Regions from separate parts of the Stenotrophomonas sp. 89682_Sma genome, predicted to be linked through region 2. Evidence: predicted binding sites of a transcription regulator. Region 2 holds the regulator's gene; the other holds the start of a gene.

Region 1 (15,470 bases), 2.1 Mb from region 2:
AACGCTTCGCCCAGCAACGATCCGGCCTTGATCGCATCCACTTCCTCGAACAGCGCCCGCAACGCCTCGGCCGGGCGCGAGGCTGGTGCGGCCACCGCCTGCTGGATGGCGGTGAAACGATCGGCCAGCACCCGATGGCCGGGATGCGCATGCGCCCAGGCCGCCAGCGGCTGGCGCACGCCGGCGGCCGCATCCAGGTGCTGCTGGTCGAACAGGTTGATCGCCGCCGCAGACGTGTCCGCACGCTCGATCGTGGCGTGGCGAAGCTCCCGGCTGAGGAACAGGTCGTAGGCTGCGCCACGGCCGACCGCGATGCGCAGGCCGTCGCGGTCAAGATCGGCCACCTGCTGCGCCGGGCTGTCCTCGCGCACCAGATAAGTGCCTTCGATTTCCACATAGGGCGCGCTGAAGGCGATGCGGTCGGCGCGCGCGGGATCGATCGCCAGGAAGGCAAGATCCCAGGCATGTTCGGCGGCCGCAGTAACCACCGAGGCCGCTGCGTCGTGGCAGGTGAAGCGAGCCTGCACGCCCAAACGCTGCGCCAATGCGGTGGCCAGTTCCAGCGACGGCCCGCGCGGTGAGCGTGCATCGCCCTGTGCCAGCACGGGATTACCGAGGTTGATTGCCACGCGCAGGAATCCCTGCGGTGCCAGCGCACTTCGATGGTCGGCCAGGGACATGCAGGGCTCCGCAGGAAGGGGAGCCCCAGCATGCCAGCGCCGGTGTCCGCACGGCGTGGACTCAACCGCGTGTGGCGAACGTGCCGTGGAAGCCCAGCGGCACCGCGTAGGGCAGCCATGCTTGTGCCAGCGGACCGTCGTCCAGGTGGCGCGCATCGAGTACGGCCAGGCCGCTGCGCTTGTTCACCGGGTCGAGCAGGGTGCCGATCAGCCAGCCGTCATCGGCGTTGCGGCTGCCCGGCCGCGGCACGAACACATGTTCCTCGGCCATGATGTCCGGCCCGTAGTGCCACAGCTGGCGACGCCCGCGCTCGATATCGAATGCAGCCACTGCGTTGAAGTACGGCGCCGTGGCCGGGCCATCGATGGTCGGCGCGTAGAGGCGCGCCCCCCGGGTGTTGGCCGAACGCGGATCGAACAGCGGGAACTCCACCGCGCTGATGCCCAGGGTTTCCCAGCGTGCCTGTCCGCGGCGCAGGTCCAGGTGCAATTCGACCAGGCTGGCGCCACTGTTCGCCGCGTGCGCGCCGTCACCGGCCATCGCCTCCTTCATCGGCGAGCGCGCTTCGTTGATGTCGTCGTGGCGCACCGCGCGCAGCACGATGCCGCCGTCGCGGGTGAAGGCATCGCCGAAGTGATAGATCGCCGCGAACGGTGCCTCGAACCATTGCGCCTTGTCCGGCGCATCCTTGGCGACCACCGCGATGCGCGCGGGGCGCTGCGGTGCGAACTGCATGCGCTCGAAGAAGCTGCCGCCGGTGCCGCTGAAGTCGAACGGCATCAGCACGAACACCAGGTGCTGCTCGGTCATCGCAAAGGCATGCAGGTAGCCATGTTCCGGCGTTTCAATCACATTGGCACTGCGCAGCTGGCCGTCCTTGCCGATGTGCCAGACCAGCAGGCCATGGCCTCCCATCAGGCTGATCGATCCGAAATTCCACACGCTGCCATCGCGGTCCGGCAGCGGATGCGCGGAGAACGGCAACGCCGCCAGATCCGGGCGCCAGGTGACCGGCCCGAGGGTCTGCAGCGAATCGGGGTCCACTTCGAACGCCGAGCCGGATTCGCACAGTGCGAACAGGCGGCCGTTGATCATCATCACCGAGGTGTTGGCCACGTTGGCGTCATCGTTGTTGCGCACCGCCAGGGCACCGGGAACGCTGGTGCCGGCCGCCGGGTACTGGAAGCGGCCGGCCTTCTGTTCACGACTGAACTTCGGCGTGGCCACCATGCGCCCGTGGTGGGTCAGGCTGCCATCGCCGTTGAAGCGCCAGCCATGCACCATGCCGTCGCCGTCGAACCAGTGGTCGTAGCGGAAGCCATCGCGCTCGGTCCAGGCCGGGCCATTGCGGTACAGCGTGCCGGCGAGGCCGGCCGGCAGACGGCCCTGCAGCTGCACGGTGGCCGGGCCGAGGCTCTCGCTGGTGACGCTGCGCCAGCCCAGCAGCCACGGGTGTTCCTGCAGGCCCTGCGCGAAACGGGCCGGGTCGCCGGCGAAGGCGGGCGCGCTGCGCAGTGCGGTGGCGCCCAGGGCCAGGCAGGCGCTGCTGCTGAGCAGGGTACGGAGGAAGCGGCGACGGTCCATGATGGCCTCGGGTCTGGATGCAGGAATCAGCGCAGGGTGATGTCGATGGCAGCGCCGGCAGCCGGCACGTCGACGCGCGCCTCGTCGAAGGTCGGCTTGCGCATCACCTGCGGGTTGTTGCTGAAGCCATAGCCTTCCACCGGCATGCCGACCAGGTTGGTGTCGAGCTTGCCGTTGTCGTTCTCGTCGTGGGTGAGCAGTACGGCATAACTGCCGGCCGGCAGGTTCTTGAATGTGAAGTGGACGCTGTCGCCGCTGGGCATCGCCTGCTGCGCCTGCACCGGCTTGGCCTTGCCGTCCCAGGCGGCAGCGCTGTCGACCAGTGCAACGCGCAGGGTGCCGGTCTGCACGCGGACATCGTGTACGGTCACTGCCAGATCGGCGGCGTGGGCACCACTGGCCAGGGCCAGGGCAGTCAGGGCGGTGCTGAGCAGGGCGGTGCGGATCATGGCGGTGGCTCCGGAGGTGGGTGGTGTGCTGCGGTGTAGAGCCAGTCTGCGCGGGGCGCGTTGGTGGGTTCAGGGCCAGTGGTCATCGATCCGACGTGCCAGAAGTCACTTTCTGCGTTGGACCCATTGCCGGTTGCTGCCGCGGCCGTCAGCATCAGGTCATGCCCAGCCTGTTCCGCCACCTGTTGCGTCCCCTCAGCCTCGCCGGCCTGGTCACCGTGCTGGTGGTGGGCCTGTCATTCGGCGTGCAGGGCGCCGGTGCCGGACTCAGCCAGGCGTCGCTTGGCGCGTTCCTGCTGCTGTTCGTGGTGCACGGATGGGCGGCAATGCCGGCCCGCGTGCGTGCACTGGCTGCGGTGCTGCAGGCCGTGCTGGCGATCGCGCTGGTTGCCCTGCAGCCGCGCACCGGAACCGCGCCGGTACTGCTGGTGGTGCTGGTGGCGCAGCTGGCCGAGCATTGGCCACCGCGCTTCGTGCTGGGTGTTGCATTGCTGGCCAACCTCGCCATGTATCTCGTGCTGCGCCACAGTGGTTTCACCCAGCCGTTGCTGGTGGTGCTGCTGTATGGCGGCTTCCAGGCATTTGCCGCACTGACCGCACACTACGCGCGCAGCACTGCGTTGGCCCGCGATGACCTGGCCCGTGTCAATGCCGATCTTCTGGCGACACGTGCACTGCTGGCCGACAGTGCACGCGATGCCGAGCGCCTGCGCCTGGCCCGCGAACTGCACGATGTGGCCGGGCACAAGCTCACCGCGATGCGCTTGAACCTGCGCGCCCTTGCGGCCGACCCTGTGCTGGCCGGGCGCGACGGACTGGTGCTGGCCGAGCAGCTGTCCGGCGAGTTGCTGGCCGACATCCGCCAGGTGGTGCAATCGATGCGCGATGATCGCGGCCTCGATCTGGCTACTGCGCTGCACGCGCTGGCCGCGCCGTTCCCGCGCCCGAAGCTGCAGCTGCAGATCGGCGAGAGCGTGCGCGTGGCTGACCCGCTGATGGCAGAGACCGTGCTGCGCCTGGTACAGGAAGCGCTGACCAATGCCGCCCGGCATGGCAACGCAGACACCGTATGGCTGACGATCAACGAAGAGGACTCCCGGTTGCGTATCGACATCCGTGACAACGGCCAGCGCGCCGAGCGTATCCGCGAGGGCAACGGCATCACCGGCATGCGTGAGCGCCTGGCCGCAGTGCGCGGCCAGCTGGAACTGGCCCGCACCGCGCAGGGTGGCATGCACCTGACTGCGTGGGTGCCGGCATGAGCGGTGGCGCGATCCGTGTTGCCCTGGCCGACGACCAGGCGCTGGTCCGTGCCGGCCTGCGCGCACTGTTGCAGGGGCTGGGCGTGGAGGTGGTGCTGGAAGCCGAAGACGGCCAGGCGCTGCTGGATGCGCTGGCCACCCAGCCGGTGGACGTGGTGCTCAGTGACATCCGCATGCCCGGGATGGACGGTATCGAAGCGCTGCGCCGGCTGCGCGCGCGTGGTGACGCCACCCCGCTGCTGCTGCTGACCACCTTCGATGAAAGTGATCTGCTGCTGCGTGCCAGCGAGGCAGGAGCGCAGGGATTCCTGCTCAAGGACGCAGCACCGGCCGACCTGCGCGAGGCGATCGAGCGCGTTGCCACCGGTGAGACCCTGCTGCTGCCGGTCAGCACCGAGCCGGTACGCGCCCGCTACCGTTTCCATGATGAAGCGCCGCCCACCGATACCTTCGGTGAGCGCGAAGTAGCGATCCTGCGCCTGCTGGCCGGTGGCTACAGCAACAAGGAGATCGCGCGCAGCCTGTTCCTGGCCGAGGGCACGGTGAAGAACTATGTCTCGGCCATCCTCGACAAGCTCGGCACCCGCGACCGCACCCGCGCGGTGCTGAAGGCGATTACCCTGCGCATCATCTGAGTTGCCGGCACCAGGAAAAAGCATGAACCCGATCCTGCACGTTGAAATCCCCGCCAGTGACCTGGCCCGTGCCATCGCGTTCTACCAGCAATGGCTGCGGGTGGACGTGGATGCGCCGATCCTGCTGCATGACTGCCAGATGGCGTACCTGCCGTTTTCGGATGACGCGGAAGGTGCCAGCATGGCGCTGGTGCAAGGCGCGGACTACCGGCCCTCCGAGCAGGGCGTGCGCATCTACATCGGCGTGGATGACCTGGATGCCAGCCTCGCGCGCGCGCTGCAGGCAGGTGCCGAACTGCGCTTCGGTCCGGCCGATGCCGGCAATTGGCGAGTGGCCGAGATCCGCGACAGTGAAGGCAACCGCATCGCGCTGCAGGCGCGCGCGCTTCTGTAGAGTCGAGCCATGCTCGACTGCTGTTGATTGCGCCGCCAATGCGTCAGCCGAGCATGGGCTCGGCTCTACAAGGTCGCGGTACGCGAGCGCTGCAGCCAGTCGTTGATCGCCGGGTCCAGTCGTGGGTCGTCGGGCAGTTGCATGCCGAAACGCTGCTGCAGCACCTCGCGCACATCGCCGACATCGTGCAGCGGGCGCTTGTCCGGCGCCTGCCCGGGGCGGTACTCGGTGTAGTTGCCGCTGCCGATGGTGCGGCGCCAGTCGGGCCCGGTCAGCGACGCGCGCAGCTGGCCCGGAAAGCTGGAATCGGGGTGGGTGCACACGTACCAGTTGCCCACCACGTTGTCGATCGGTGCCGGTGCCTGCAGATCGAAGCGGTACATCGCCCGCCAGCCGTCGCTGGATTCGGCCGACAGCACGAAGTCGCCCTGCTCGGGCAGGCGCTGCAGCAGAAAACGCTCGTGCGGCGTGGCCTGCGGCTGCGCATCGTGCAGCCGCAGCGGCACGGTCGGGGTCAGGCTGCCGAAACCGGCGTCCACCAGCCAATCATCGCCGTCCACATGCACGCGCAGCAGCAGGTGGGTCCGTGCAGTCAGCTCGCCGTCCTGTGCGGCCAGCAGTACACGCGCACTCAGCGGCTGCGCATCGAAGCCCAGTGCCTGCAGCAGGGCCAGCAGGCCGCCATTGAGTTCGAAGCAGTAGCCACCCCGGCGCTCGTCGAGCAGCTTGCGCTGCACGCTGTCCAGGTCGATCGGCACCGCGTCGCGCAGCAGGCAGCTGAGCGTCTCGAATGGCAGCAGCGCGTTGTGGCGCTGCTGCAGCAGGGTCAGGCCGGCCAGGGTCCGCGGTGGCGGGGCATCCAGCTGCAGGCGTTGCAGGTAGCGGGGGACATCGAGCGTCGTCATGGCGGCACCGGTCGGGGGAGGGAGGTCCACTGTGCTCCCCCAACCGGGGTTGAGGTCAAGCGCGCCGGCGATGTCATCGCCCCGTCGCCTGTGCCCGGTACAAAGGCCGCGTCCGTCAGCGATCGGCGTGGGCGAACGAAAAACTTCCTAAAGTTGTGTCAGATCCAGCCGATACAGGTGCGTCCTTCCGCCTGGAGTCTGTCATGTCGGCCGTTGTCCCCCACCTCAGGTCCCTGCGCGCGCGCCTTGGCACGTTGCGCTCGGCGTCCCCCGGCCTGCTGCGCTGGCTGCAGCCGCATCGGCTCAGCGTGGCCAACAAGCTCAAGGCGACCCTGTGGGTCTGTGGGCTTGGCCTGGTCGCGATCGCTGCCGTCTACGCCTGGACCGGCCACGCCAGCGCACAGGCTGCACGCAGCCAGGCCAGCTACCAGCGCGGCAGCGATCTGGCTGCGAGCCTGGCCACGCGGGTGGCCGAAGCGCGCCGCCTGCATACCCAGTATGCACGCAGTTTCGATGATGCCGACCGCAACCAGTTGCTGGTGACCCAGAACGCCCTGCAGGCCGATCTGCAGGCGCTGCGTGCGATGCCGATGGATGCCAGCCGGCGCAGGGCCCTGCAGGCGCTGACCGAGGCCGCTGACGCGTTCTCGCAGGGTGTGGTGGCGCTGTTCGAACGTGTCGATGAAATGGGTCGCGGCGACGCTGGCCTTGCCGCGCAGCTGCAGCAGGCGGCCGATGCCCTGCAGACCCAGGTGGACGCCCAGCAGCGGCCGTCGCTGGCGCTGTCCCTGCAGAAGATGCGCCGTCAGGAGGCGCTGTTGCTGCTCGATGGTGATTCCACGCACGCCGATCGTGCGAGCGAAGAAAAACTGCCATTCGATCTGGCGCTGGCGGGTCTGCCTGCCGATGTGCAGGACGCCCTGCGCAGCGGAATGGAGGGCTACCAGATCGCGTTGCTGGGCTACACCGCCGCGCGTGTCGGGCTGGATGTGGAGGCACAGTCACTGCTTGAAACCGCCGCTGGCGTGGCACCTGCGCTGGCCGCATTCCAGCAGGCACAGGTCGCGGCGCTGGCCAGTGCACAGGCACGCCAGCAGGCCGGCGCACGCGCCATGAGCGTGCTGTTCGCACTCACGCTGCTGCTGGTTGCCGGAGTATTGATCACCAGCCTGGTGCTGGTGCTGCGTGCGGTGCGCCAGCCGATCCAGGATACCCTGCGTTTCGCCAGCGACATCGCCGACGATCGCCTGGACACCACCCTGCGCGTCTACAACGCCAACGACGAGATCGGCCAGCTGGCCCAGCGGTTGGTCGACATGCAGCAGCGCCTGCGCGCGCGCATCGAGACCGAGCGTGCGGTGGCGCGCGGCAACACCCGCGTGCGCCAGGCATTGGACAGCGCGCAGACCGGCCTGATGGTGATCGATGCGGAAGGGCAGGTTGCCTACGCCAACCCGGCACTGCTGCTGCAGCTCGAGCGCCAGGTCGAAGAGCTGGTGGGCAGCGACGCGGTGCGCCTGCACCCAGCGCTGGGCAGCCTGGCCAGCGTGCGCCAGCGCGAGGAGCGCGAGATCAGCCAGGCAGGGGGGCGCTACCAGCTGATTGCCAACGCCATCATCGACGAAGGCCAGTTCCTTGGCGTGGCGGTGGAATGGCGAAGTCGTGCGCTGGAAACCCTGCTGGAAACCGAAGTGGCCGCGCTGGTCGACGCCGCCGCGCACGGTGACCTGCATGGGCGCATCGCGCTGGAGGGCAAGCAGGGCTTCGTGCGCACGCTGTCGACCAGCATCAACCGCCTGCTGGCCACGTTTGAAACCAACCTTGGCGACCTGCAGGCGCTGCTGGCAGCGTTGGCCCACGGTGACCTCAGCGTGCGCATGGAGGGTGAACTGCAGGGGGTGTTCGCGCGCATGCGCGACGATGCCAATGCCACCGTCGCTCAGCTCGGCCGCATCGTCACCCGCATCCAGCACGCCACCTCCAGCCTCGACACCGATGTTGGCGAGATCGTTGCCGGCCATCACGACCTCTCGCAGCGTACCGAACAACAGGCGGCCAACCTGGAAGAGACGGCCGCATCGATGCATGAGCTGACCGACACCGTTGGCCGCAATGCGGATGCCGCGGGGCGTGCCGACGCGCTGGTCAAGGGTGCCGCTGCGGTGGCGCAGCGCGGCGGTGAGGCGGTGGGCCAGGTGGTGGCGACCATGCAGGGCATCAGCGAGGCGTCGCGCCGGATCGGCGATATCACCCAGCTGATTGATGGCATCGCTTTCCAGACCAACATCCTTGCGCTCAACGCGGCGGTGGAGGCGGCACGCGCGGGCGAGCAGGGCCGCAGCTTTGCCGTGGTGGCGGCAGAAGTACGCCTGCTGGCCCAGCGCAGTGCCGAGGCGGCGAAGCAGATCAAGGGATTGATCGAGGATTCGGTGGCGCGGGTCGGGCAAGGCAGCCAGCAGGCCGAGCAGGCGGGCACCACCATGGGCGAGATCGTTGGCAGCGTGCAGCAGCTGGCCGAGCTGCTGGCCGGTATCCGCAGTGCATCGCAGGACCAGCATGCCGGCATCGCGCAGGTGAACCAGACCATCGTGCAGATGGAAGCCAGCACCCAGCGCAACGCCAGCCTGGTGGAAGAAGCCGGTGTCTCGACCGCGCAGATGCAGGCGCAGGTACACGCGCTGGCCGAAGCGGTGGGCGCGTTCCGACTGCAGCCGGAAGAGCGGGCGGCACGCGCGGCGGCCTAGGCGGTGCTGTTCTGTGGGCCGGCGGGGAATCAGCCGAGTGCAGGCTCGGCTCTACATCATCGGGCCCGGGAAACACTGTAGAGCCGAGCCCATGCTCGGCTCACGCCCATGCGCGGTGGCAGGAATCAATACACGTCGCGACGGTAGCGCCCGCTCTCCAGCAGTGTTTCCACTGCTTCATCGCCCAGCGCTTCGCGCAGCACCTGGTCCACGCCTTCGGCCATGCCCAGCAGTGAACCGCAGACGTGGATGACGGCACCACGCTGCATCCAGTCGCGCAGGGCATCGGCCGCCACACGCAGGCGATCCTGTACATAGCCGCCGTCGCCATCGCGCGAGAACGCCAGGTCCACCCGCGCAAGATGACCGTTGGCCTGCCAGGCCTCGATCTCGTCGGCGAACAGGAAATCGTGCGCACGCTGGCGTTCACCAAACAGCAGCCAGTGCCCATGTTCTCCGGCATGGGCGGCTTCGCGCAGCAGGCTGCGCAGGCCGGCGATGCCGGTGCCGTTGCCGATCAATACCATGGGTGCACCGATCACGCGATGGAAACCCGGATTGCGGTGCACGCGGGAGGCGATGCTGGCGCCTATCGGCGCATGCACTGACAGCCAGCCCGAGCCCAGGCCGGTGCGTCCGGCTTCGTCATGGACCAGCCGTACCACCAGCTCGACCGCACCGTCATCCGTACAGGACGCGATGGAGTACTCCCGCCCCGGCAGCAGTGACAGCCCTGCCAGCCACAGGCACGCATCCTGCACCGCCAGCGCGGCATCGGCATCGGGAAGCTCGCGCTCGCTGGCGAGCGCCAGCAGCGTGCGCGGCTGGCCGTCGATCAGCAGCGGCTGCAGGGGATCCAGCCCATGTGCCTTCAGTACCGCATCGGCGTGCCGCGCGTTGTGGCGGGGCGCGATATGCAGGATGTCGCCCGCCTGCCACTGCACCTCGGCCGGTGCAGCAAGACGGATGCGCCAGATCGCACCGCCGATGCTGCCTGGATTGAGGCGGTCGCGGCCGAGCAGGCGCCACTCGTGCATCTGCGTGGCGGCCGGCAGTACGCTGTCATCGGTGGCGATGCCGGTCAGCGCGCCCAGCTGTTGTTGCCACTGGCGCAGCGCCGTTACCGCAGCGGCATCGACATCGATGCGCTGGAACAGCGCACGCGCACCGTTGCCCAGCAGCCAGCCATCGAACTGGCGGCCAAAGCCGCAGTAATGCGGGTACTGGCGGTCACCCAGGGCGAGCAGGCCGAACTGCAGGCCCGACAGATCGGGCGCTTGTGCCAGCAGCCGTCGCGCAGCGCCCCGCGCCGCATCCGGAGGTTCGCCATCGCCAAAGGTGCTCAGCACGAACAAGGCCTGCGCAGTGCGCGCGAGCTGCGTGGCATCGACCCGGGCCAATGGCAGTACCTGCACAGCATGGCCAGCGGCCTGCAGCTGCGCGGCAGCACGCCAGGCCAGCTGTTCGCCCAGCCCGCTCTGGCTGGCATGCACGACCAGCCAAGGTGCGCGGCCATCATTGGCGGCGGCAACCGGAAGCGACTGGCGCAGCCCGCGCGCGGCGCGCTGGCTGCGGCGACGGTCCAGGTACAGCATCCAGCCAGTGATGAAGAACAGGCTCATGCCCAGGCTGCTGAGCATCACCACCACGCGCCCGGGTATGCCGAAGTAGCTGCCCGAGTGCAACGCGAACACGCTGGTGGCCAGCTGGCCGCCGGTTCCCTGGCGCGCGTAGGGGCGCGAATCGAGGATTGCCCCGCTGGCCGGATCCAGTTGCAGCAGATCATGTGCACGGTCATGGTGGCCGCCGCGCTGAGACGGATCACCGGCCATCACCCGCACGTTGAGTACCTGGCCGGGCTCTTCCGGCAGGCGCAGGTCGATGAAGCCGGTGCGCACGCCGGGCAACGCATACAAGGTGGTTTCGACGCGGCGCAGGTCCAGCGTCGTGTCGGTGGCGACCTTGTGCTTGGCCGCCGGCGCGACGGCCAGCAGGGTGTTGGCGGCGCTGCGGTACCAGTCGAACGACCACCACAGGCCGGTCAGCGCACTCATCAGATAGACCAACAGCACCCAGGTGCCGACCACCGAGTGCAGGCTCCACAGGAACCCGCGGCCGCTGCGCTTCCACTCCACCGCCAACCAACTGCGCCAGTGCCACCAGCGCCGCGGCCAGCGCAGATAGAGGCCGGACAGGGTGAAGAACAGCAGGGCGATGGCACAGCTGCCGGTGATCCATTTGCCGCGCTCGCCCGCAGCGAGGTGGCGATGCAGGTCTTCGACGAAATCGAAGAAGGCCTGCCCGCGCAGCGCGCTGAAGCGTTCGCCGCTGTACGGGTCGAAGTACACCCAGTGCTCTTTGCCGCCGGCGAACCGTGCGACTGACGGTCGCTGTCCGGTGGCATCGATGCGCAGGCGTTGCAGTGGTCGCTCGCTGCCGGCCTGCAGCAGCGGCACCAGTTCAGTGAGCGCCAGCGGATGCTGGCCTTCGGAATGGTGTTCGGCGATTTCGGCGAAGCCGGGGTTGGCGGCACGCAGCAGTTCGTCCTCGAAGGACAGCACGGCGCCGCTGAGTCCCATCACGGCCAGGACGGCACCGGTAGTGATGCCCAGCAGCCAGTGCAGTTGGAACAGGACGTTCTTGAACATTGAAGGAGGAGGGCCTGGAAGGCTGCCGCCCGCATCCTGCGCAACAGCAAATGAGAATTAGTCGCGGAATTTTCCGTGGCGGACGGGCTACGGTCAAGGAGGGTTTTGTTGCAGGGCTTTGCAGCCCTGCACCCGCTACAAGCCGGAGCAACGTCAACGTCAAAAGCTGGCTTTCCGTGGGTTGGCGGGGTGGGTCCGGTTGAGGGGGACGCTGCAAGTACGTCCATGTAAGCTCGGTCGCCGCATCCATGCGGCTCACGCCCCCTCAACCGGACCCACCCCGCCTTCGACAGTTTCCTGCGATCTGTCGGAACGGCGTTCTGCTTTGGTAGGTGCCGACCGTTGGTCGGCACGGGGTCTGATTCCGTTCTGAATATCGATATCTGACAGATGTGTCGACCAAGGTCGACACCTACCAACAGCCGCGAAGATCTGTCAGAGGTGGGGCGGTGTCGGAGTGCGGGGTGTCAGCCGCATGGATGCGGCTGCCAAGCTTACAGGGACGTACTTGCAGCGTCCCCGCACTCCGACATCGCCCCGCCATCCCACGGAAAGCCCGCTGTAGCTATTGCTTCGGCTGTTGCTCTGGCCTGAAGCGGGTGCAGGGTGCAACCCTGCCGAACCCTCACTTCACCCAGCGTTCGATCTCGCCGTGGGCGAACGGTCCCAGCTTTGCCTTCACCAGCCGCCCCTGCGCATCGAACAGCACGCTGTAGGGCAGCAGGCCCTGTGTATTGCCCAGCTGCACGCTGGCATCGCGCGGCCCCGGGGTCTCGATCACGATCGGGTAATCCACCGGGACACGCTGCAGGAAACCGCGCACGTCTTCCGGGGTATCCAGTGCCAGGCCCAGCACCTGCACGCCGTTGTCGCCCTGCGCATGGGCGAAGCGGGCAAGCTCCGGCATCTCTTCCACGCATGGGGCGCACCAGCTGGCCCAGACGTTGACCAGCAGCGGGCGGCCGGCGAAGCGCTGTCGCAGGTCCTGCGGTTGGCCCTCGAGGTCGGGCAGTGAAAGTGCCGGCAGCGGATCACCCACCTTCAGGGCCGGCGCCGCGGGAGCCGCTGCGGAAGCATCTGGCGAGGCAGCCGTTACAGCCGACGCCGGTGCCAATCGATGGCCGGCCCACAGGCCAAGGCCGGCGGCCAGCACCGCTGTCCACAGCAGCGCTGGCCGTTGCCACTTCATCGTGCGGTGCGCAGCAGCGCTTCCTCGACCACGGCCTGGGTCAGCAGGGTGGGCAGCACGGTCGGCGGTGCACCGGGGCCGTACACCACGTACAGCGGCACGCCGACGGCTTTGTGTTCTTCCAGGAACGTGGTGATCTGCGGATCGACGTTGGTGTAGTCACCGCGCATGTACACCGCGTTGGTGCGCTTGAGCAGGTCCTTGAACTCCGGCCGTGACAGCACCGCGCGTTCGTTGGCCTTGCAGCTCACGCACCAGTCGGCGGTCATGTTGACGAACACCACGCGGTTGTCGGCGCGCAGGCGGTCCAGCAGCTGCGGCGAGTACTCCACCACGTTGTCGCTGGCCGCCTGTGCGGCGCGTGCCGGCGGTGCCAGCTGGGTCACGCCCCAGGCCGGTACCAATGCACCGATCGCCAGCAGCACGCCGAGCAAGGTCACTGCACGCGAGCCGGTCCAGCGGTTGCGCTCGAACAGCCACAGGCCGAAGGCGAACAGCAGCAGGCCACCCAGCACCAGCGCCATGCCGTCCACGCCACGCTGCTTGCCCAGCACCCACAGCAGCCACAGCGCGGTGGCATACATCGGGAAGGCCAGCACGTGCTTGAGCGTTTCCATCCACGGGCCCGGCTTGGGCAGGCGGCGCGCCAGCGCCGGCACGAAGCCGATCAGCAGGAACGGCAGCGCCAGGCCCAGGCCGAGGAACAGGAACACGGTCATCGCCTTCAGTGGCGGGGCAATGAAGGCGTAGGCGATCGCGCCACCCATGAACGGGCCGACGCAGGCACTGCCGACCACGCAGGCCAGCGCACCGGTGAAGAAGTCACCGGCCGGACCGCTGCGACTGGCCAGCGACTGGCCGAGGTTGCCGATGCCACCGCCAAGGGTGAACACGCCGGACAGGCTCAGGCCCACCGCGAACATGATGTAGGCCAGCGCCGCCACCACACCAGGGTGCTGCAGCTGGAAGCCGATGCCGACGGCATTGCCGATCGCACGCAGGCCGACCATCAACGCACCGATCACCGCGAACGCGACCAGCACGCCCAGCGTGTACCAGAGCGCGTGGCTGCGCGCGCGCTGCGGGCTCTCGCCGCTCTGCGCCAGGCTCAGCACCTTCAGCGACAGGATCGGCAGCACGCATGGCATCAGGTTCAATACGAGGCCGCCGGCCAAAGCCAACAACAGCACCCAGACGAACGAGCGGTCCGGATTCGGCGTGGTCGCGGGCGGACGCGTACGCAGCGCGTTGTCACCGCGTGCATCTGCAGCGAACTCATTACCGCTTTCGGCGCCTGCAACGGCCGGGGTGGTGGCATCCGTATTGGGTACCGTTGGCAGCAGGCGCAGGGGGGCGCCGTTGGCGCCTTCGCGTGGCGCCGCAGCCAACGGGCTGATCACCTCATCGCGCGGCGGTGCCTGGTCGGCGCTGGCGCTGACCTTGCCGGCCGGGATCGACAGCTTCACCCGGCGGGTCATCGGCGGATAGCAGATGCCATCGGTCTGGCAGCCCTGGAAGGTCACCACCAGGGTACTGTCGACCGCGTCGGCAACGGAGCGGCGCAGCGGCAGCGGTACTTCCACCTGGTTGAAGTAGACCGAGACATCGCCGAAGTGTTCATCACGATGCGACTGCGCAGCCGGCCAGCGCGGCGTGCCGGCCTGCACGCCGGTGCTGCCTTCCAGCTTCAACGAGGTGCGGTCGCGATACAGGTAGTAGCCCGGCGCGGGGCTGAAGCGCAGCAGCAGGGTGTTGCCGTCGCTGGCGATGGCATCGAAGCCGAACGCCTGCTCGGACGGAAGCGGCAGCGCCTGGCTGTTGCTGGCGGCACCCGGCAGGCGCAGCCCGCCGCTGTTGCCGGCACCTGCCAGCGGATTGTTGAACGGGCTGGCGGCACCGGCACGCGCGGCAGGGGCCGCGGGCTGTGCGCCGGCACCGGGCAGGGTGACCTGCACCACGCGCTTCTGCGGCGGGTAGCAGACACCGGCGTCGGCGCAGCCCTGGTAGCGTACTTCCAGGCTGATGGTGCCCGCTGCATCGGTCGGCGTGCCGGGCAGGGTGGCCTGCAGGCGTTCGCGATAGGTTTCGACTTCGCCGAAGAAATCGTCGTGGTGCTTGTCGCCCTTGGGCATCTGCAGCGCGCCGGCATTGAACGCCGGATCGGCCTTGACGCTGGTGCGGTGGCGATACAGGTAGTAGCCGGGGGCGATCTTGAACTGCAGTTGCACCTGGCCGCGCTCGGGGGCGGTGGCGGTCAGCGCGAACGCCTGGTCCACCGGCAGCAGGTCCTTCTCATCCAGCGCGAACGCTGGCAGCGAGAGCCACAACAGGGCGCACAGGGCGGCGCCACGCGCAAACAGAGTCTTCAATCAGTGTCCTCCCGGGTCTGTGCCCGGATCCAATCCAGATACGCCGGCAGGCCGGCCCGGGTTTCGACCGCGATGCACTCCGGGAGTTCATACGGATGCAGTTCGACGATCCGGGCAATCGCGTCATCGACGCGGCTTGCGGTGGTCTTCACCAGCAGTTGCAGCTCGGCGTCGGTGGTCACCTCGCCCTGCCAGCGGTAGGTCGACTGCGCGCCATCGAGGCGGGTCACGCACGCCGCCAGGCGCTCGCCGACCAGCGCGTGCGCGATGCGCTCGGCACTGGCCCGGTCCGGGCAGGTGGTCAACAGCAGCAGGACGGGATCGACGGTCGACATGACCGTCGAGTATAGGGCCGCCGCCGGGTCAGGGCCCGGCGGCGGCAGTGGACCGCTGCGTTGCGCGGTCAGTTGGCCAGCTGGCAGGTCGCCGGCTTGGCCGAGGTGAACAGGCCCGGGGTCGCCCACTCGGGGTGGTCGATGAACGGGTTGCGGTTGCCCTGGAAGCTGTAGACCACGTCATTGCGCGCACGTTCGGCATCATCCGGCGGGTCGGACAGGTGCCAGTCGATCAGCGTGGACAGCAGGCCCATGTAGGCCGGCGAACTGCTGGT
Region 2 (15,470 bases):
GGGCGCTGCCGATCGGCGCCCCGCTGCCGGACCCGCACGCCTTCTTCAGCATCGCCCCGACCTTCCTGCTGACCGTGCTGCGCGGCGCACTGACCCTGGCGATCCCGCTGACCGTGGCAATGCTGGCGGTGAATCTGGCGTTCGGCGTCCTCGCCCGTGCCGCCCCGGCGCTGAACCCGATCCAGCTCGGCCTGCCGGTCTCGCTGCTGCTCGGCCTGTTCCTGCTGGCGCTGCTGGCCGGGGAAATGGGCCCGCCGGTACAGCGCCTGTTCGATGCCGCCTTCCAGGCTGCGGACGCGGTCACACAGTGACCCGATCATCACGTTTTACTGCTTGCCATGCCTTTGTTTCTGTAGAGCCGAGCCCATGCTCGGCTGTCTTCGGCAGGAGCGGCAGCCGAGCATGGGCTCGGCTCGACAGGGGCGCAATTTCACGTTTTGCTGCTTGCCCTTCCCCCGGGTCTGCGCGCTAGAGTGAATGCGCGGCAACCGGGGGGATGCCGCACGTGGCCGCCGCCCTGCGTCGGCCTGCCTCATGCATGCCCCACCGTGGTTTCCGTCGACAGGCAGGTCCGGGAGACTGACGAATGCTGGTAGGCACGTACAATCCGTGGCTGGTGGCGATCTCGTTGCTGGTCGCGGTGATGGCTTCGTACACCGCGCTGGCGATGGCCGGGCGCACCGTCACCGCACCAGGCAAGGGCGCGGCGTGGTGGTGGCGCCTGGGGGGCGGCTTCGCCATGGGCCTGGGCATCTGGTCGATGCACTTCATCGGCATGCTCGCCTTCGACCTGCCCATTCCGCTCGGCTACGACCTGCCGATCACCCTGCTCTCCCTGGCTCTGGCCATCGCCTCGTCGGTGTTCGCGCTGTGGCTGGTTTCGCTGCGCACCCTGCCGCATCCACGCCTGGCCGGCGGGGCATTGCTGATGGGTATCGGCATTGCCGGCATGCACTACGTCGGCATGGCGGCGATGCGCATGCAACCCGGCATCGACTATGACCCGGGCTGGCTGCTGTTCTCGCTTATGGTGGCAGTCGCCGCCTCATGGACTGCGTTGTATGTGGCATTCCGCCTGCGCGCGCAGCGTACCCGTGTCGGCGACCGCCTCGCGGCCGCCGGCCTGCTCGGGCTGGCCATCGTTGGCATGCACTACACCGGCATGGCCGCCGCACGCTTTCCGGAAGGCAGCATCTGTGGCGCGGCGGTCGGCGATGGCCTGCAGAGCGAATGGCTGGCCATGCTGGTTGTGGTGCTGACCGTCGCAATCCTGGCCGTGGTGCTGGTGGTGTCGTGGCTGGACCAGCGGGTCGAGGCCCAGCTGCTGCGGCTGCGCAACTCGATGTTGAGCACCTCGCTGACCGACGCGCAGCAGGAACTGACCCAGGCTGCACTGCATGATCCGCTCACTCGCCTGCCCAACCGCCTGCTGCTGCAGCGGCGCATCGTGCAGGCGTTGGCCGAGGCCGAACAGGGCGGCAGCCGTTTCGCAGTGATGTTCATGGACCTGGACGGCTTCAAGCAGGTCAACGATGCCTATGGCCACCAGGCCGGCGACGCGCTGCTGGTGGCAGTGGCCGAGCGCACCCGCCAGCTGCTGCGCCCCCACGACATGCTGGCCCGCCTGGGCGGCGATGAGTTCGTGCTGGTGGTACGCATCGGGCACGACGAGGATCTGCCTACTCTCGCCCGGCGCATCCTGCAGGCGGTTGGCAGCGGACCGCTGCTGCCGGACAACGAACTGCAGGTAACCGCCAGCATCGGCGTGGCGATCTGCCCCGACCACGCCGCCAGCGAGCGGCAGTTGATGGCGTTTGCCGACGCGGCGATGTACCAGGCAAAGGAATCCGGACGCAACGCCTTCGTGTTGTTCGCCGACTGGATGAACGACAGTGCCGAGCAGCAGTTCCGGCTGCTGGCCGACCTGCGCCGGGCGATCGGCAGCGACCAGCTGTTCCTGAACTTCCAGCCCAAGATCCGCGTGGCAACACAGAAGGTGGCCGGTGCCGAGGCGCTGATCCGCTGGCGGCATCCGGAACATGGCCTGATTCCGCCCGATCGATTCATCCGCTTGGCCGAGCGCAGCGGCGCGATCAACGACATCGGACGCTGGGCGCTTGACCAGGCCTGCCAGCAGCTGCGGCGCTGGCACGACGCCGGTCACGAAGGCTGGTCGATGTCGGTGAACCTGTCGCCGGTGCAGTTCAGTTCGCCGCACCTGCTGCAGGATGTGCGCGAGGTGATCGAGCGCCATCGCATTGCCCCGCGCCACCTGGTGCTGGAGATCACCGAAAGCACCGTCATGCGCGATACCGATACCAGCCTGCGCCTGCTGCAGGCGCTGTCGGCTCTGGGCGTGGGCATTTCCATCGACGACTTCGGCACCGGCTATTCCAGTCTGCTGTACCTGAAGCGGCTGCCGGCCACCGAGATCAAGATCGACCACGCGTTCGTGCGCGACCTGGAGCACAGCGCCGAGGACGTGGTGATCGTCTCGGCGATCGTGGCGCTGGGCCATGCGCTGGACATGGACATCGTCGCCGAAGGCGTGGAAACCGCCGCCCAGCGCGCCTACCTGGAGCGTCTGGGCTGCGACTACCTGCAGGGCTATCTGCTGGGCCGGCCGGTCGATGCGGCGCGCTTCATGCAACTGCACGACCTGCCGCGGCCGCGGGTGGAACTGGCGCAGAGCCCGCCGCCCAGCGACAACGCGCCCCTGTAGAGCCTCGCCTGCGCTCGCCTCCCGCCGGGCACGGCCCGGCGCTACCATTGGTTGGCCTTCGGTAGATCCACGCCATGCGTGGATGCGCCGTTCCACTGTCATCCAAGGAAGCGTCCGTGGCCCTACGCCCCCCCCTTGCTGGCCTGTTGCTGGCCCTTGCTGTTGGCCACGCCACCGCCGCTGATCTGCCGTGGTCATTGCCGGCCGATGCTTCCCCGGCCCAGGTCGACGCTGCCCTGCAGGCCCTTGGCAAGGGCGTGCTGAAGTCGCCCGGCCTGACCGATGCACAGCGCGGCCACGCATTGCTGGCGATGGGCCAGACGGCCGAAGCGCGGCGATCGATCCAGCAGGCACGCGCATCGCTTGCAAGCGACGGTGATACCGCAGCAGTGCAACGCTGGGTGCCGATGCTGCTGCTCGCCACCGCCGGCGAGCAGGACGCAGCGGAGTATGCGCGCGCCTTCCACAGCACCTTCTCCGCCCTCGACGACGTTGCCGCAGTGCAGGCCGATGCCGCGCTCTCGGTCGAGCCAGCCCCGGTGCGCGCCCAGCTGGAGCAGGCCATCGCCGCGCAGGCGGGGGCCGCGACCATCGCCGAGGCCGTCGCCCTGGACCTGCTGCGGCTGCGCGCAGTACTGCGCGCACAGACCCTGGCCGCCGCACTGGCTCCTCCGCTGGTCGCGGCCGAAGAGCAGCGTCGCTTCGTCATCGACGACACCCAGCGCATTCCCGCAGGCGGCGACGTGGTGCTGTCGGCCCAGTTGGCACGGCCACGCGCTGCCATGGCGCCGCTGCCTGCGGCCATGCTGTTCACCATCTACACCGATCCACCCAAGAACCGGCAGAAGATGCTGCTGGCCGCCGCACATGGCTACGCCGGCATCGTGGTCGATGCGCGCGGCAAGGGCCAGGGCAGCGGCACCATCGCACCCTACGAGCATGACGGCACGGACGCCAACGCGGCCATCGACTGGATCAGCCGCCAGCCGTGGAGCGATGGCCGGGTGGCGATGTACGGCGGCAGCTACGAGGGCTTTACTGCCTGGGCGGCGGCGCGCCATCACCATCCCGCATTGAAGACCATCGTGCCCTACGTTGCCGCCATCCCCGGCCAGGGCCTGCCGATGGAGAACAACGTGTTCCTGAGTGCCAACTACGGTTGGGCGTTCTATGTGGCCAATGGTCCGATGCTGGACAAGGATACCTACGCGCAGAACCGCCGCTGGTCCCAGCTCGGCCGACGCTGGTATGCATCCGGCCGCCCCTACCGGCAGATCGACCAGGTCGATGGCACACCCAACCCATGGTTGCAGCGCTGGTTGGCCCACCCGTCCTACGATGCCTACTGGCAGGCGATGGTCCCGCATGGCGACCAGTTCAACGACATCCGCATACCGGTGCTGACCATCACGGGCTACTACGACGATGGCCAGATCTCGGCACTGCAGTACTTCAAGGACCACCTGCAGCATCGTCCCGACGCCGACCATGCCCTGCTGATCGGCCCCTACGACCATGGCGGCGCGCAGTCGGCGCTCAAGCCGATGCAGCTGCGTGGATATGAGCTGGACCCTGTCGCGCAGTTCGACACGCCCGCATTGACCTTCCAATGGCTGGACCATGTACTGCGCGGTGCCCCGCGACCGGCGCTGGTGCCCAACCGTGTGAACTATCAGCTGATGGGCGCCAACACGTGGGGCCATGCGGCAACGCTGGAGGCGGCCGCAGGCGATCACCGCCGCTACCACCTCTCCGCCGACCAGGCATCGTCCGATGGATACCACCGGCTGCAGGAACAGCCACCCGTACCGGGCCAGCTGCGGCAGACCGTGGACATGGCCGACCGCAATGAAATTCGGCATGGCTATTACCCGTTCCCGATCATCGCCGCGCGGGACGAGGTGGATACCGCGCTGTCCTTCGTCTCCGACCCGTTCACCCGTTCCATGGACATGGTTGGCAGCTTCTCCGGCGACCTGAAGGTCAGGATCAACAAGCGGGATTTCGATTTCACTGTCACCCTGTACGAGCTGCTCGCCGATGGACGTCGGATGCAGCTGTCCTACTACATGGGCCGGGCCAGCCATGTACGCGACCCGACAACGCGCCAGCTGCTGCAACCCGGGCAATGGACCCGCCTGCCCTTCGACCGCACGCGCATGGTGGCGCGCCGACTGGCCGCCGGCAGCCGCCTGCTGGTGAAGGTGGATGTACTGAAGGACGCGATGCACCAGGTGAACCACGGTACCGGGCGCGATGTCAGCGACGAGAGCGTGGCCGATGCGGGCGAACCGCTGCGGGTGGACTGGCACAGCGACAGCATGTTGTCGATTCCGCTGCAGCCGGTGACGCCGGACGGATGATTGCGCCGGGCACGGTCCGGCGTTACCCGTGCCGCCGCCCGCCATCACGGAACGGTTCCTGCGGCACCCTCCTGTAGAGCCGAGCGTGGGCTCGGCTCTACAAACGGGCATCCGGTAGATCCACGCCATGCGTGGATGAGCTACCCACCATCACGGAACAGTTCTTGCACGCACCCCGGCATCCCCTGTCGCAGTGCCTGTGATGTCCGAGAACGAATCCGCCGGCGAAAAGACCGAACAACCTACCGAAAAACGCCTGCGCGACGCCCGTGAACAGGGCAATCTGCCGCGCTCGCGCGAACTTGGCACCGCCGCCGTGTTCGGTGCCGGCGTGCTGGCGGTGATGGCCATGAGCGGCTCGATCGGCCGTGGCGCCACGGCCTGGATGAAGCAGGCGCTCAGTCCGGAACAGAGCCTGCGGCAGAACCCGAAGGAACTGTTCGGCCACTTCGGCGACCTGCTGCTGCAGTTCCTGCTGGTGATCGCACCGCTGGTGCTGGTCTGCCTGCTGGCCAGCTTCGTCGCCCCGCTGCTGATGGGCGGCCTGCGCTGGTCGCAGAAGGCGTTGCTGCCCGACATCAACCGCATGAACCCGATGAGCGGACTCAAGCGCCTGTATGGCCCGGAGGCCATCGCCGAATTCACCAAATCGCTGCTGCGCGTGGCCTTCGTCGGCGTCGCCGCCGGGCTGGTGGTCTGGGCCGGCTTCGACACCCTGCGCGGGCTGATCCACCACCCGCTGGAGACCGCCATCACCGACGGCCTCGGCTTCACCCTGCGCCTGCTGCTGGCCACCGCCGGCGCCATGCTGGTGCTGGCCGCCATCGACGCGCCGTACCAGCGCTGGAACTGGATGCGCAAGCTGAAGATGACCCGTGAAGAGCTGCGCCGGGAAATGAAGGAAAGCGAAGGCAGCCCAGAGGTGAAGGGCCGCATCCGCCAGCTGCAGCAGCAGATGGCCAACCGCCGGATGATGGAAGCGGTGCCCACCGCCGACGTGGTGGTGGTCAACCCCACCCACTACGCGGTGGCCCTGAAGTACGAAGGCGGGGCCATGAACGCCCCCACCGTGGTCGCCCTGGGCGTGGACGAGACCGCCCTGCGCATCCGTGAGGTGGCCGACGGCAACAAGGTCGCGATTGTCTCTGCCCCGCCTTTGGCACGCGCCTTGTATCGGGAAGGCCAACTCGGAAAGGAAATCCCCGTGAGACTGTATTCGGCCGTCGCCCAGGTCCTGTCCTACGTCTACCAGCTGCGCGCCTGGCGCACTGGCCCGATGCCGGACGCCCCGCACATCCAGGTGGATGAATTCGGCAAGGGAGGCCGCCCGTGAGCGCCCAGCCCTCCACCGGATTCAACACCCGCCGCGCCCTGGAAATGATCCGCCAGGGCCTTGGCGCACCGCTGATCGTGCTGGCCCTGCTGGCCATGGTCGTGGTGCCGCTGGCCGCGCCGGTGCTCGATGCGCTGTTCACCTTCAACATCGCCATCTCGCTGATGGTGCTGCTGGCGGTGGTCTACGTGAAGCGCCCGCTGGATTTCACCATCTTCCCGATCGTGCTGCTGATCACCACCATGCTGCGGCTGGCGCTGAACGTGGCCTCTACCCGCGTGATCCTGCTGAACGGCCAGAACGGCCACGACGCCGCGGGCAAGGTCATCGCCGCCTTCGGCGAATTCGTGATCGGCGGCAACTACGCGGTCGGCATCGTGGTCTTCGCGATCCTGACCATCATCAACTTCGTGGTCATCACCAAGGGCGCCGGCCGCGTCTCGGAAGTGACCGCGCGCTTCATCCTCGACGCGATGCCCGGCAAGCAGATGGCGATCGACGCCGACCTCAACGCCGGTTTGCTGACGCGTGAAGAAGCCAAGCTGCGCCGCGAGGAGGTCCGCGAGGAAGCCGACTTCTACGGCGCGATGGACGGTGCCAGCAAGTTCATCCGCGGTGACGCCATCGCCGGCATCCTGATCCTGTTCATCAACATGCTCGGCGGCCTGGCCGTGGGCGTGCTGCAGCATGGCATGCCGTTCGGCGACGCCGCCGCCACCTACACCCTGCTGTCCATCGGTGACGGCCTGGTGGCGCAGCTGCCGGCGCTGCTGGTGTCCAGCGCGGTGGCGATGCTGGTGACCCGCGCCTCGCGCTCGCAGGACATGGCCCAGGCCATGACCGGCCAGGTGTTCGGCCAGTACCGCGCGCTGGCGATCACCGCCGGCATCATCGGCGTGGTCGGCCTGGTGCCGGGCATGCCCAACGTCGCTTTCCTGACGCTGGCTGCGATCCTCGGTTTCATCGCCTGGAAGGTCTATCGCAAGGGCAAGACCGCCGCCGCCGATCCGGCAGCCGCAGGCAATGACGCCGCTGCCCTCAACGCACTGGGCCGCCCGGCCGCGCCGGCACCGACCGCCGAACTGAGCTGGGACGAGCTGCGCCCGGTCGATCCGCTGGGCCTGGAGGTCGGCTACCGGCTGATCCCGCTGGTCGACAGCAACCAGGGCGGTGAACTGATGGCGCGCATCAAGGGCGTGCGCCGCAAGCTGACCCAGGATGTCGGCTTCCTGATTCCCTCGGTGCATATCCGCGACAACCTGGAACTGCCCGCCAACGGCTACCGCGTGCTGGTGCACGGCGTGCCGGTGGCCACCGCCGAGATCCACCCCGACCGCGAACTGGCGCTGGACCCGGGCAGTGCGCTCGGCGCGCTGGAAGGCATCGCCGGCAAGGACCCCGCGTTCGGCCTGGATGCCACCTGGATCCAGCCGCACCAGCGCGCCCAGGCCGAAACGCTGGGCTACACCGTGGTCGACCCGGCCACCGTGGTCGCCACCCATCTGTCGCACCTGATCCGCGAACACGCGCCCGAGCTGCTCGGCCACGAAGAAGTGCAGCACCTGCTGGCCAACCTGGCCAAGAGCGCCCCCAAGCTCGTCGAAGATCTGACGCCGAAGGCGCTGCCGCTGTCGGCGGTGGTGCGCGTGCTGCAGAACCTGCTGGTGGAGCGCATTCCGATCCGCCAGCTGCGCAAGATCGCCGAAGCCCTGGTCGAACACGCGCCCAGCAGCCAGGACCCGGCCGTGCTGACCGCCGCCGTGCGCACCGCGCTGGGCCGCTTCATCGTGCAGGAGATCGCCGGAATGTCGGCGGAGCTGCCGGTGTTCACCCTCAACCCGCAATTGGAACGTGTCTTGCAGGAGTCCACGCAGGGCAACGGCGCCGCGCTGGAACCCGGACTCGCAGAGCGACTGCACCAGAGCCTGGCCGAATGTGTCAGCAAGCAGGAAGCGCGAAACGAGCCGGCGGTCGTGCTGGTACCGGGCCCGGTGCGCGCCGCGCTGGCCCGCCTGGTCCGCCACAGCGTTCCGTCGCTGTCGGTCCTGGCCTACAGCGAGGTGCCGGAGGACAAGCGCCTGAAGCTGGTCGGAACGATCAGCTGACGCCGCCCACCGATGCGCCAGAAAACAGACACCACTTTCGAACCAACGCAACAGACAGATACCAAGGGGAACCCGCACCGTGCAGACCACCGACCACCCGAGTTCTCCGACCGCCACCCCGCCGTCTTCGTCCCGTGACCACAGCATGAAAATCAAACGATTCGTCGCCGCCGACATGCGCTCGGCCATGAACCTGGTGCGCAAGGAACATGGTCCTGACGCCGTGATCCTGTCCAACCGCCGGATCGAGGAAGGCATCGAGATCGTCGCCGCGGCCAACTACGACGAGAGCGCCGTGCAGCGCGCACTGGAAGCCTCGCGCCGTGACGTCGCACCGCCGCCGGCACCCAAGCCGCGCACCGCTGCCGATGCGGTGATCGCCGCGGTTACCCGTCGCCGCAGCAGCACCCCGACGCCGGAGCCGGTGGCGGCCACCACCTCGGCCGTGGCCGCCCTCGCCCGTGCGGCCGTTGGTGCCACCGGCCGCACCCTGGACAGCGCCGACGAGATCGTGCCGACCCGCGGCAGCACCGGCTTCGCAGCCACTCTGGCGCGCGCCGCCGTCAACGAACCGACGCTACCGGAACAGATCTTCGCCCCGTTCGCTGAAGCCATCGTTGCACCGGCACCGGCCGTCAGCGCGCCAGCCAACCGTGCCCGCTTCCAGATCGACCCGCCGCACGACATGCATCACGAAAGCGTGCCCCCCGCCGTGCAGCCGCCGCCGCTGCCGGGCGCGGCCGTCGCCGAACCGCAGCCGGCCATCGCCGCCAGCGAACCGGCAGCGGTCGAAGCCGCCGGCGAAGCCAGCCCGGCCCCCATGCTGGCCCCGGCACCGACGCTGACCGTGGTTGCCCAGGACGACGCCGAGATCCGCCTGCTGCGCCAGGAAGTGGCCGGCATGCGCCAGGTGATCGAGCGCGAGATGAACCGCTTCACCGACGAGCGCCTGCGTGGCAGCCCGGTGCGCGCCACTGCGCTGGACCTGATGGACGAATACGGCTTCGACGCTGGGCTGGCCCGCGACGTGGCCATGCAGATCCCGCTGGAGACCGAAGCCCATCGTGGCCGCGGCCTGATGCTGGGGCTGATCTCTCGCAAGCTGCCGATCGCCCCGGTCGACCCGCTGGAAGAAGGTGGTGTGATCGCCCTGGTCGGCCCGACCGGCGCCGGCAAGACCACCACCATCGCCAAGCTGGCCTCGCGCTTCGCCGAGAAGCACGCCCCGCGTGACGTCGCCCTGATCACCACCGACACCACCCGCATCGGCGCCCGTGAGCAGCTGTATGGCTACGGCCGCCAGCTCGGCATCGCCGTGCACGAGGCCAACAGCGGCACCGATCTGGACCAGCTGCTGGAACGCCTGAAGGACTACAAGCTGGTGCTGATCGACACCGCCGGCCTGGGCCCGCGCGACCGCGCCCTGGCCGCGCAGCTGCAGTGGCTGCGCGCCGCCCGGCAGGTACGCACCCTGCTGGTGCTGCCGGCCAACACCAGCTTCGGCGACATGGACGAGGTGGTCCGCCGCTTCGGCGCCGCCAACCTGCAGGGCCTGGTGCTGAGCAAGCTGGACGAGACCGGCCGCTTCGGCAACGCCCTGTCGGTGGCCGTGGACCACGCCCTGCCGATCACCTGGGTGACCGATGGGCAGGACGTTCCGGAGGACCTGCACCGGGCCAGTGCGGCCAATCTCGTACTTCGCCTTGAAGATTTGCGCCGCGCGGCCGATATGCCCTGCAACCCGGAGTTGAACCATGCCGTCGCGTGAGTACGCCAAGCTGACCAAGACCTTCCCGCTGTCGGCCACCCGCAGCGAGCCGCTCGGCCCTGTGCGCACCATTGCCGTCACTGGCGGCAAGGGCGGCGTGGGCAAGACGAATGTGTCCGCCAACCTGGCCGTGGCACTGGCCGGCATGGGCAAGCGCACGCTGCTGCTGGACGCCGACCTGGGCCTGGCCAACATCGACGTGATCCTGGGGCTGAACCCGACCTTCACGCTGGCCGACCTGGTCGCCGGCCGCTGCTCGCTGGAAGACGTCATCGTCGAAGGCCCGAACGGCGTGCTGGTGGTGCCGGCCGCATCCGGCCGCCGGCACATGGCCGAGCTGGCCCCGGCCGAGCACGTCGGCCTGGTCAACGTGTTCTCCGAGCTGGAACGCGAACTGGACATCATGGTGGTGGACACCGCCGCCGGCATCACCGACGGCGTGCTGACCTTCTGCCAGGCCGCGCAGGATACCGTGGTGGTGGTCTGTGACGAGCCGGCCTCGATCACCGACGCGTATGCGCTGATCAAGGTGTTGTCGCGCGAACGCGGCGTGGACCGCATCCAGGTGGTGGCCAACATGGTGCGCGACCCCAACGAGGGCCGCGTGCTGTACGAAAAGCTGACCCGCGTCTGCGAGAAGTTCCTCGCCGATGTCTCGCTGAACTACCTGGGCTGCGTGCCGCAGGATGACTGGCTGCGCCTTTCGGTACAGCGCCAGCAGCCGGTGGTGAAGGCCTATCCATCCAGCCCGGCCGCGCTGGCGATCACCGAGATCGCGCGTCGCACCGCACGCTGGCAGGCGCCGACCGAACCGCGTGGCGGCGTCGAGTTCTTCCTCGAACGCATCCTCAAGCAGCGCGGGGTGGCCGCATGAAAGGCGCAGCCCAGTACAGGGAAGTCCAGCGCTCGGCGGCCAACGAGGTCATCGCCCAGCATTCGGACCTGGTGCGGCGCATCGCCCACCACCTGGCCGCACGCCTGCCGGCGAGCGTCGAGGTCGACGACCTGATCCAGGCCGGCATGATGGGCCTGATCGAAGCGTCGCGCAGCTACGACGCCGATCAGGGCGCCTCGTTCGAGACCTATGCCTCGATCCGCATCCGCGGTTCGATGATCGACGAGATCCGCCGTGGCGACTGGGTGCCGCGCTCGGTGCACCGCCGTGCCCGCGATGCCGCCGCCACCATCCGCCGCCTGGAACAGAGCAGCGGCCGCGCCGCCAGCGCCACCGAAGTGGCCGCCGCGATGGAGATGCCGCTGCCCGAATACCTGCGGCTGATGGAAGACGCCGCACGCGGCCAGGTGCTGAGCCTGGAGTCGCGCATCGAGGACCAGGGCGAGCTGGACACCGTCGCCCAGGGTGGCCCGACCCCGCAGCAGGTGCTGGAGCGCGGCGAGTTCGGCCGCGAGCTGGGCAAGGCCATCGGCCACCTCCCCGAGCGCGAACAGCTGGTGCTCTCGCTCTATTACGAGCAGGAACTGAACCTGAAGGAGATCGGCGCGGTGCTCGGCGTGAGCGAGTCGCGGGTCTGCCAGATCCACGGCCAGGCGGTGCTGCGCCTGCGTGGCCGGCTCAAGATTTTCGAGGCGGCGGACGCCGGCCTGGAAGAATGAACATGCCCGAGGCGGCTGCCCCCGGCCGCCCGGAATGAACAACAAAGGAACTCTGCTTTGAACAAGAACATGCGCATCCTGATCGTCGACGACTTCTCGACCATGCGTCGAATCGTCAAGAACCTGCTGGGCGATCTGGGCTTCACCAACACCGCCGAAGCCGAGGACGGGCATGCCGCGCTGTCGCTGCTGCAGAGCCAGCCGTTCGATTTCGTGGTCACCGACTGGAACATGCCGGTGATGACCGGCATTGAGCTGCTGAAGGCGATCCGTGCCGATGCCAAGCTGAAGACGCTGCCGGTGCTGATGGTCACCGCCGAGGCCAAGCGCGAACAGATCATCGAAGCCGCCCAGAACGGCGTGAACGGCTACATCATCAAGCCGTTCACCGCGCAGACGCTGGAAGAGAAGCTCGGCAAGATCTTCGAACGCCTGGCGGCCAGCGCCTGATGGATACCACGGTCGACAAGAACGCCCTCGCCCTGCGCCTGCAGGAAGCCCTGGACGCACTGGAGTCCGGCGACGAAGCCGCCTGGCGGCAACGCATCGACGGACTGGTCGCGCTGCGCACGCAGCCGATGATGAGCGGCCTCTCGCGGCTGGCCCGCGAGCTGGGACAGGCACTGGGTGAACTGCCGACCGTGCCCAGCGAGGCCGGTGAGCTGGACGACGCCTGCGCACGCCTTGACCACGTGGTGGCGATGACCGAACAGGCCACGCACCGCACCCTGGACCTGGCCGAGGAATGCCGCAGCCTGACCGAACAGCTGCGCGCCGAAGGCCTGCAGCCGGGCCAGGACGCGCAGCTCGAGCGCATCCGCCACAACCTCACCGAAATCGCCCTGACCCAGAGCTACCAGGACCTGACCGGGCAGATCATCCGTCGCGTGGTCGGCATCGTCCGCCGCGTGCACGAGGGCTTTGGCGCACTCGGCCTGCCGCCGGAACAGCATCGCACCGATCCGGAACTGGCCGGGCCGGCACTGAAGGGACTGGACCGCCACGCGGTCTCGCAGAACGACGCCGACGACCTGTTGTCGGACCTGGGGCTATAAGCATGAGCGCGGTATCCGACGACATCACTGCCGATTTCATCATCGAGGCCCAGGAAATCCTGGATCGCCTGGGCGAACAGCTGGTGTCGCTGGAGCAGGCACCGCAGGACGCCGAGCAACTCAACGCGGTATTCCGCGGCTACCACACGCTCAAGGGCGGCGCCGGTTTCCTTGGCGTCACCGCCATGGTCGAGCTGTGCCACGCCGCTGAAGAAGCCCTGGGCATCGCGCGTGCCGGGCAGGCGGCACTGCAGGCCCACCACTTCGACGCCGCCCAGCAATCGCTGGACTACCTGCAGTCGATGCTGGATGCGGTGTCCTCCGGCACCGAGCCGGGCTATGCGCCGCCGGACCTGATCGCGCAGTTCGACATGAACGGTGGCACTGCCGCACCGGTCGCTGCGGCCGCGCCAGCGGCAGGTGGCAGCGATCTGATCACCGACGACGAATTCGAGGCCCTGCTCGACCAACTGCACGGCGGCAACGCGCCGACCGCGGTCGCGCCGGCGAAGAAGGCCGACGATGGCCTGATCAGCGAAGACGAGTTCGAAGCCCTGCTGGACCAGCTGCACGGTGGCGCTGCGCCAGGCGCCAAGCCTGCTGCCGCCGTCGCGGCGGCCCCCACCGCCGCACCGCGCCCGGCACCCGCCCCAGCACCCGCCCCAGCACCTGCAGCCAAGCCGGCGGCCAAGCCGATGGCCGAGGCCGAGCACACCGTGCGCGTGGACACCAAGCGCCTGGATGCGATCGTCAACCTGATCGGCGAACTGGTGCTGTCACGCAACCGCCTGAAGACCCTGCGTGCACGCCTGCGCGACGAGGAGCTGGACCGCGCCGTATCGACGCTGGACATTGCCACTGCCCGCCTGCAGTCGGCGGTGATGCGCACCCGCATGCAGCCGGTGGGCAAGGTGTTCTCGCGCTTCCCCAAGGTCGCCCGCGACGTCGCCCGCTCGCTGAAGAAGGAAGTGGACCTCGAGCTGGTCGGCGCCGAGACCGAGCTCGACCGCAACCTGGTCGAAGCGCTGGCCGACCCGCTGGTGCACCTGGTCCGCAACGCCATCGACCACGGCGTGGAAATGCCCGACCTGCGTGAAGCGCAGGGCAAGCCGCGGATGGGCCATGTGCGCCTGTCCGCCCAGCAGGAAGGTGACTACGTCAGCATCGAGGTGCAGGACGATGGCGCCGGCATTGACCCCGAGAAACTGCGTGCCAAGGCACGCGAGAAGGGCCTGATCGACCCGGAAGCCGCTGCCCGCCTGAGCAGCGAGGAGTGCCTGCACCTGGTGTTCCTGCCCGGCTTCTCGACCAAGCAGCAGGTCACCGATATTTCCGGCCGCGGCGTCGGCATGGACGTGGTGCAGTCGCGCATCCGCGAACTGAGCGGCCAGATCCAGATCCAGTCGGAACTGGGGCGTGGCAGCCGCTTCCTGATCCGCGTGCCGCTCACCCTGGCGATCCTGCCGACCCTGCTGGTGCAGGCCGGCGAGGACGTCTACGCGCTACCGCTGGCGCGTGTGATGGAAGTGCTGCACGCGCCGCGCACGTCGCTGGGCTGGTTCGATGGCCGCGCCGTGCTCGACCGCCGTTCGCACACCCTGCCGCTGGTCGACCTGCGCCAGTGGCTGGATGTGACGCCCGCCGCGTCGACCCTGCTGACCATCGTGGTGCTGCAGGCCGGTGAAGCGCGCTTCGGACTGGTCGTGGACCAGGTGCGCGGGCGCGAGGAGGTGGTCATCAAGCCACTGCCGAAAGCCCTGCGCGGCCTGCGCGGTTATGCCGGTGCAACCTTGATCGGCGATGGTCGCATGGCACTGATCCTGGACGTGGACGGCATCCGCTGAACACCGCCGGGCATGGCCCGGCGACCCGAAAACTGTGACTACCGTCTGTACGCGTTCTCCCGGTGTCTCAAGTCCCATTCATACAAGCCGATACCGGAACCATGGATAGACTCAGCCTCATTGGACTCTTTCTCGCCCTGGCCTCGCTGGTCGGTGGCAGCATCCTCAAGGGCGCCGGCCTGGCGTCGCTGTGGTCGCCTGCGGCGTTCGTGATCGTCATCGTCGGCACCGTTGCCGCGATCCTGCTGCACACTTCGCCGGCGGTGTTCAAGCATGCGTTCAAGATCGTGCGCTGGGTCGTGCGCCCGCCGCACAGCGATCGCCGCGAACTGATCCAGCAGATCGTCGAGTGGAGCAACATCGCCCGTCGCCAGGGCCTGCTGGGCCTGGAATCGCAGGTGGAAGCGCAGCAGGACCCGTTCCTGCGCAAGGGCCTGCAGCTGCTGGTGGACGGCGTCGAGCCCGAATCGATGCGGCACATGCTGGAAATCGAACTGGGCAGCCAGGAACACCAGGACCAGGCCGGTGCCAAGGTATTCGAGGCGATGGGCATCTACGCGCCCACGCTCGGCATCATCGGTGCCGTGCTCGGCCTGATCGCGGTGATGAAGAACCTGGCCGACCCGAGCAAACTCGGCCACGGCATCGCCGCCGCATTCACCGCCA

The links. The regulator FliA, encoded in region 2, starts transcription of late flagellar genes. The targets are predictions, from matches to a motif close to TAAAGTTTNNCNNNCNNNGGCCGATAA.
Region 1: a site for FliA is predicted at 6,059-6,085, ahead of ACZK29_RS19705 (methyl-accepting chemotaxis protein). Genes of this name have one in related genera too.

What each region holds. Positions count from the first base shown of each region.
Region 1 covers NZ_CM151147.1:4,269,587-4,285,056, reverse strand. Annotated here, with positions in the region: gene ACZK29_RS19740 (transporter substrate-binding domain-containing protein) at 1-680, opposite strand, end outside; gene ACZK29_RS19735 (carotenoid oxygenase family protein) at 742-2,265, opposite strand; gene ACZK29_RS19730 (DUF2141 domain-containing protein) at 2,292-2,714, opposite strand; gene ACZK29_RS19725 (sensor histidine kinase) at 2,876-3,976, shown strand; gene ACZK29_RS19720 (response regulator transcription factor) at 3,973-4,611, shown strand; gene ACZK29_RS19715 (VOC family protein) at 4,634-5,005, shown strand; gene ACZK29_RS19710 (arylamine N-acetyltransferase family protein) at 5,071-5,910, opposite strand; gene ACZK29_RS19705 (methyl-accepting chemotaxis protein) at 6,114-8,654, shown strand; gene ACZK29_RS19700 (PepSY domain-containing protein) at 8,780-11,302, opposite strand; gene ACZK29_RS19695 (TlpA family protein disulfide reductase) at 11,928-12,491, opposite strand; gene ACZK29_RS19690 (protein-disulfide reductase DsbD family protein) at 12,488-14,860, opposite strand; gene cutA (divalent-cation tolerance protein CutA) at 14,857-15,195, opposite strand; gene ACZK29_RS19680 (endonuclease) at 15,264-15,470, opposite strand, start outside.
Region 2 covers NZ_CM151147.1:2,140,290-2,155,759, reverse strand. Annotated here, with positions in the region: gene fliR (flagellar biosynthetic protein FliR) at 1-311, shown strand, start outside; gene ACZK29_RS09990 (putative bifunctional diguanylate cyclase/phosphodiesterase) at 587-2,722, shown strand; gene ACZK29_RS09985 (CocE/NonD family hydrolase) at 2,839-5,085, shown strand; gene flhB (flagellar biosynthesis protein FlhB) at 5,288-6,418, shown strand; gene flhA (flagellar biosynthesis protein FlhA) at 6,463-8,523, shown strand; gene flhF (flagellar biosynthesis protein FlhF) at 8,669-10,291, shown strand; gene ACZK29_RS09965 (MinD/ParA family ATP-binding protein) at 10,278-11,165, shown strand; gene ACZK29_RS09960 (RNA polymerase sigma factor FliA) at 11,162-11,905, shown strand; gene cheY (chemotaxis response regulator CheY) at 11,963-12,355, shown strand; gene ACZK29_RS09950 (protein phosphatase CheZ) at 12,355-12,960, shown strand; gene ACZK29_RS09945 (chemotaxis protein CheA) at 12,963-14,804, shown strand; gene ACZK29_RS09940 (flagellar motor protein) at 14,906-15,470, shown strand, end outside.